One region of the Paenibacillus urinalis genome, then DNA from elsewhere that is predicted to be linked to it. Evidence: riboswitches for the same ligand, from Rfam matches in the RefSeq annotation. Region 1 holds a riboswitch; the other holds the start of a gene.
What was found. A riboswitch is a leader RNA that binds a small molecule or an ion and turns the genes downstream of it on or off. The one in region 1 is predicted to bind cyclic di-GMP.
Positions count from the first base shown of each region.

Region 2: linked by a shared signal. The riboswitch ahead of PUW25_RS09095 (hypothetical protein) and the one ahead of PUW25_RS06730 (methyl-accepting chemotaxis protein) in region 1 are both predicted to bind cyclic di-GMP.

Region 1 is NZ_CP118108.1:1,477,618-1,481,042, forward strand. Features, by position in the region: gene PUW25_RS06720 (GNAT family N-acetyltransferase) at 1-583, shown strand, start outside; gene PUW25_RS06725 (GNAT family N-acetyltransferase) at 677-1,171, shown strand; cyclic di-GMP riboswitch class I at 1,458-1,542, shown strand; gene PUW25_RS06730 (methyl-accepting chemotaxis protein) at 1,708-3,425, shown strand, end outside.
Region 2 is NZ_CP118108.1:1,958,722-1,962,146, forward strand. Features, by position in the region: gene ade (adenine deaminase) at 1-1,387, shown strand, start outside; cyclic di-GMP riboswitch class I at 1,626-1,717, shown strand; gene PUW25_RS09095 (hypothetical protein) at 1,783-2,676, shown strand; gene PUW25_RS09100 (helix-turn-helix transcriptional regulator) at 2,742-3,425, opposite strand, start outside.

The DNA of each region.
Region 1 (3,425 bases):
GAATGATGGCCTGGAATCATCGATGCCTTCACAGTCTTCAATTGTTATTCAGCCTTTATCCGAGATGCTAGAGCCAGAGGCCGAACAGAAGCTCTATGAGCTGTATAAAGGAACGAGCCGAGATATTCCGGGAATTAGCGGAGATTATTTTGATTTTCAAGAATGGAAGAAGTGGACATTGGAGCTGCCCGGCTCAAGGCCCGAGTATGTGCTGATCGCCCTGGATGGAGATCGGTACGTCGGAGTAGCGCATCTGCTGCATCAGACCTCCACGGAGAGTATGTACCATGAATATACAGGGGTAGATAAAGCGTACCGCGGCAGAGGAATCGGATTTGCATTGAAGGTAAGCGCTGTACAGCTTGCGAAGCAGTTGAAGATCAAGTACTTGCGTACGAATAATGACTCTCTGAACCATCCCATGCTTCACATCAATCGAGACCTGCTGGGATATAAGCCGGTGCCGGGAAGATATAAGATGGTAAAGAAACTGCCTAAAGAGAATAATGCTCTAGTGAACAAAGCAGCTAAACTCGAATCAAATGTAAAAGTAGATCTCATTTTGGAATCGGGTCCTGACTGAAGCCGCTGGCGAGGATCTTACAGTCAGATACGAACAAGGAAAGAGAATTCAGAGCTTTACAATTCGCTGACACAGAAGGTGAGGAATCGGTTCATGCTTGAAGTGCTTCCTGCAAGATTAACGGATGGTCCAGAAATATTAGAGCTGTGGACAGGTGCGGCCCGCTGGATACAGGCCAAAGGGATCAACCAGTGGCATCCTGATGAATTTAACCTCGCGCAGACCGAACAATTGATTATGGATCGTGAGCTGGAGTTTTTTGTGGCAAAAACGGACGGGATTATTATAGGTACGCTGTACATTTGCTGGTCTGACCCGGTTGTCTGGGGCGAGCTGAATGATGCGGCGTCGTCAGGATATATTCACAGGTTTGCCGTCAAGAGATCACATTTGGGTCAAGGCGTAGGCAGAGAGCTGTTGTTGTGGGCGGAAGATTACATAAGAATTAAAGGAAAGAAGCAGATTAGGCTGGACTGCATGGCAGATAACGAGAGGCTAAATCAGTACTATGTAACTTCTGGATATATCCATAAGAAGCTGCTCCACTGGGATAACGGCTGGAAGATCAATTTGTATGAGAAGGAGTAATCTCCTTCTAAAGATCGTTTCAAATTTTTTGGTTTAGGGATTATAAAATAGGTTCGAGTCTCCATCCATTTAGGGATGGGGGCTTTTTATGTCGAAATGTGAAATAATTCCTTGCAATTATAAACTAGTCATGACGGGGTCGTATTTAACTTGAGAATAGAGAATTTATGCAAAAAATAGTCTTATAGTATTAAAAAACTAACAAAAAAAGCCGATTAGAAAAAGTGAACACCAGTTTACTTTTAGTGAAGGTAAGATTATATAGTTCTTAAGCACTACTTGTAAATTGAATACGTGGCAAAGCTGTTGAAAAGCAGTGACGCAAAGCTAGAGGGACTACTTCCGTAAGGAAATGTCAGCCAGTTGCTTGAATGAGCCATGGCATTATTTTGTCCATAGGTTCATTTTTTTGTTTATTAAAGCGATCTATGAGAAAGGAGGAAGCAGACACCATCGCCCAAGGCTGGAAGGTTTACCATGCAATTTAAGATGAAATAGAAACTACATATGGATGAGTAGGGAGAGAACTGTCAGACATGAGTAAGTTAAAAAAATGGAGCTTCAAAAACCTGAGCATTGTTGCTAGAAATATGATACTCACAAGCTTCTATATCATTATTACAGGTGCTGTCGTTATTGGCTGCAGTCAGTTTATTCAAGGTAATGTATTGACCAAACAGCTTCAATCCGATTCCGGAAAATTAATGGAGGCTCTGGGAAGCCAGGTATCTGTGGAAGATGCGGAAGCAGCGAAAAATAACCCGGATCCGAATTCTCCGATTCAACAACAAATTACGGCTGTATTTGATGAGTTATCCAAGACCCATCCCAATGTAGCACAAGGCTATATCTTTGGACCGGAGCTGGAAGAGGGTACGCAAACCTCGATCATTGCACTGCCAACTGCAGTGCTTGAGATGTTCGCTGCAGAAGATATGGCACTTGGCGACATGTACGCACAGCCTCAAATTCATGCAGACGGCGTGAAGGAGATGCTTGAAACCAAGGAAATAGCCTACACCGCTGCTTATAACGATGATTATGGTACATGGATTACGGTACTGTATCCCTTTGTGAATGGAGCAGGCGAAGTATTTGCATATATGGGAATTGATGTGGATGCAAGTCTGATTGCAACAGGCAAGCAGGAGCTGCTGACATACACACTTCTTGCACTGCTGATTACGCTCGTTATCGTTCTTGCATTGCAATACATTACACTTAGACAGACCTTCAAGCCGGTCAAAGAGCTGATGGGTGCACTAGATAAGATAAGTAAGGGTGACTTTACCGTACAGCTGAGAACGAGTGATGATGAGCTTGGACAAGTCAACGAGAAATTCAACACCACAGCAAGTAACATCGGTCGTTTGGTTACTACGATCAAGAAGGTATCCGAGCAATCCGCGGAGCAATCCAAATTCTTGTTCAGTGCGGTTGAAGTTAACAACGAAAATACGGTAGATATTACGAAAAATATTGAAGAAATGACCAATAGTGTTGCGAAGCAAAGTGTGTCGATATCAGAGAGCGTTGTTTCGCTCGAAGAGATCTCATCCGGTGTGACCACAATTGCCGGAAATACGTCCGAGCTGTCCGAGATTTCTTTGCAGATGAAGGAGCAGTCTGAGGTAGGACATCAGAATGTAGATCAGGTCATTGAGCAGATGAATTCCATCAATCGTTCGGTTAAGAACTCGGTAGATATTATTGAGAAGCTGCAGATGCGTTCCGGCGAAATTGGCCAGATCGTTCAAGTGATTACAGAGCTTGCTTCACAGACGAACCTGTTGTCTCTGAATGCAAGTATTGAAGCGGCAAGAGCTGGTGAAGAGGGACGAGGATTTGCGGTCGTAGCGGATGAAGTGAAGAAGCTGTCCGAAGCCTCCAAGAAATCGGCAGATCAGATTGCAGAATTGATCGGATACATCCAGGATGAGACGGCTCTCGCTGTAGAGGCCATTGGTGATGGAGAGCAAAATGTAGCCAAAGGAATTGAAATCGTCAAAGAAACCGGCTCGATCTTCAAAGGTATCCTGGTTTCGACGGATTCCGTCACAAGCCAAATTCAAGAAGTATCTGCCGCTACACAGCAGATGGTCGCAGAAACGGAGCAAATTACGGCTTCAATCAAATCACTTGCGGATATGGCTGAGAAGAATTCAGTAGTCTCCGGTCAAATTGAGCGTAGTGCTCAAGAGCAGCAGGCTGCTTTTGCCAAGATTTTTGATTCAGCGGAACAAATGAATGAGGT
Region 2 (3,425 bases), 480 kb from region 1:
TGCTTATATGCAGGCACCCTCCTGTGTGCCATCCACGAGCCCTGAACTCGAAACGACGGGAGCCTATATCGGACCTGACGAGGTGGCAGAAGCGTTAAGCTGGGGCAATGACATGATTGGCTTAGGGGAAGTAATGAATTTTCCGGGTGTCGTATACGGCGAGGAAAAGATGCTTGGAGAAATAGAAGCTACACTGCGCGCGGGTAAAGCGGTGGACGGTCATTTTACCTGGGCAGCGGATGATTGGAGACTGCCTGTATATGCTGCGGCAGGTGTAACCGGAGATCATGAATGTGTAACCAAAGAGGATGTACAGGAAAGAATCCGCCTGGGCATGTACGCCAAAATGCGGCAAGGCTCAGCCTGGCATGATGTAGCAGAAACGATTAAGGCCTCAACCGAGCTCGGGCTTGATACAAGACGGATGATGCTCGTGACGGATGATCGGAGCTCAGAATCCCTGCTGAATGAAGGGCATATGAATTACGTTGTGCGTCTTGCTATTTCCCAGGGCGTCAAGCCGGTGACGGCTTTTCAAATGGCGACGATTAATACGGCAGAGCGGTTCGGCGTCCAGAGAGATGTGGGTTCAATCACACCGGGCTCGATCGCAGATATCATTCTATTGGATGGAAGACTCGCTGATGTGAATGTGCATACAACCATTGCGGCAGGTCAAGTCGTTGCGAGGGAAGGGAAAATGGCGGCTGCCTGGGATAAGTATCAGTATCCTCAAGATGCACTGGGGACCGTTCATTTAGAGGCTGATATTCAGGCAGATCATTTTGTAATTAATACACCTGTTAATGAGGGTGAGCTTAAAGCTCGCATTATACAAGTGACAGAAAATCATGTAGAGACGAAGGAAGTGTTCAAGACCGTCCAAGCAGAATCAGGCCAAGTGATATTAAGTCAGGATCAGGATGTATGCAAAATCGCTGTGATTGAAAGGCATCATAGAACAGGCAACAAGGCAGTAGCGCTTGTTAGTGGAGTAGGCTTTAACCGGCCTGCTGCGATTGCCATGACGGTCGCACATGACAGCCATAATCTGATGGTGATCGGAACAGATGATCATCTAATGGCTGATGCGGCTAACCGAGTCGTGAATATGCAAGGCGGGGTCGCGGTGGTAACACATGAGGGAACGACAGAATTTCCGCTGCCGATTGCAGGTCTAATGTCTCCGGAGCCTTTTGAGATCGTAGCCTCGCAGTCTGAATCCATCAGCCAGGCACTAAAGGCCGCTGGGTGCTGCTTGAACAATGCGTTCATGACTTTGTCATTATTGGCACTGGTCGTTATACCTGAGCTTCGGCTGTCCGACAAGGGACTTGTTCGTATCTCTGCAAACGGAATTGAGCTCGTTCCATTGTTCGAACAATAATGGATATACCCTAACTACATTGAGAATATCTGAAATAGGTAAGTGGACATCTGTCTACTTGCCTATTTTTTCGTTTGAGTGAAACAAAAATGGTCCAAAATCATTAAATGAGCATAAAGTCCTATAAATTCCTTTCATATTTCTCCGAAAATAATAAAGTAATACTTTCGTCCTTCAAAAATTGTCGAAAAGTAAGACTAAGGTAATCGAACAATGAGACAAATGGACGGGGTTGTATACGAATTGGAGGCAAATTTGTTGAAAAGCAAAGACGCAAAGCCATGGGTCTAAGGTAAGTCTAATGACTTATGATGACAGCCGGTTGCCGATTTATTAATGGAGAACGGGCAGGATATAAGGCACCGTTCCTAAAATCGAAGGAGTGTACATAAGAGATGTGGAAGAAAACAGGGAGAGCAGCGGCGGTACTGCTGGCTGCAGCAATTATGGCGGGATCAATTACAGGGGGAGCAGTGGATGTAGAAGCTACAGCCTACTCAAGTAAACAAACAGGAACATGGCTATGGGATACAACTCAAATCAAAAGTGAGCCCGACAAGATACTGGATTTTGCAGAAGCGCAGGGGATCAATGCCATCTATTTGCAAATAAACAGAGATGTGGCTGTACCGTATTATAAAGATTTTATCAGCAAGGCTTACGCGGAAGGAATTGAGGTCCAAATCTTGGACGGCAGACCTGCCTGGGGGCTATTATCAGGTCGTGAAGGATTAATGAGCTTCGTGGAGTGGATCGAAGCCTATCAGAATGGAGCCGAAGAGAATGAGCGGTTCTCGGGAATACATGTGGATATTGAGCCCCATGTGCTTGCAGAATGGAAGTCAGATCGTGACAGCGTTGTTACTCAGTGGCAGTCTAATGTAACGTATCTAACGAATGAAGCAAAACGTATGGAGATGAAGATCACAGCAGATATCCCTTTTTGGCTTGATAACTATACCGTGCCTGGCGGGGACATGAAGATTAGCAGCTGGATGATTCGCCAGTTCGATGCTGTCGCTGTTATGGCATATCGGGATACAGCAAGTGCTATATACAATGCCGCAGCCAGTGAACTGAAGGAAGCGTCTGAGCTGGGTAAGAAAGTATCCATCGCCGTTGAGACGAATCGAAGCAGCGAGGGGAATTTTATTACCTTCTACGAAGAAGGCTGTGAATACATGCGAGCAGAACTGCAAGAGCTTGAGCAGATGGCAAATGAGCATGATTCTTATATCGGGATTTCGGTTCACGATTATGGAAACTGGTCTAAACTAGCGAGTCGTTAATTGTAAACAAGGGTGATCTGGTAAGAGCTAAGAGTTCTCACCAAGTCACCCTTTTTTTGCTGCAATTATACAGAAACCGGCTCCAGTGAAATTTGTTCAAAAAATTGCTTGCGGTATTGGGAAGGCGTCATCTTTTTTTGTTTTTTGAACAGGGTAATAAAGTAGCTTAGATTGTCATAACCAACTTCCATCGCAATATCAACAACTTTATAATTTGTATTTTCCAGCAGCTTGCATGCTCTTTGGATGCGGTAATGATTAATATAATCGATTGGGCTCTTCTGGACCATTTGTTTAAAGAAGCGGCAGAAATGTCCCTCGCTCATATTAATGTGTTCGGACAAGTCCTTCAGCTTAATGGGCTCACTATAGTGATCATGGATATAGCCGAGAGCTGTCTTCAGACGTTCGATCTTATCTGGACTGCCGGCGGCAATGTTATTCCCTAAATCTGCTGCCTGCTGCATATAAGCGAACATTTCTGCAAGAATCAGATACAGATGTGCCTTGGTCGATATTTCCATCGTCGGCTTCATTTGCTCATGCTCTTGCAGAATCAGATCGATATGTGTAAGGACCGATTTGCCCCAATCCGTATGACGTGAAATATGGCGGGGAGGGAGCAATTTCCGCTTCAATATAGGGTCCATCATTTTCTCCTGCAGGGAATCAAACGAGGCGCTCGACAGCCAGGCTGGGTCAAATACGATGGCTGAGAAGACACAGCGCTCCTCCCCCTGCAAATATCC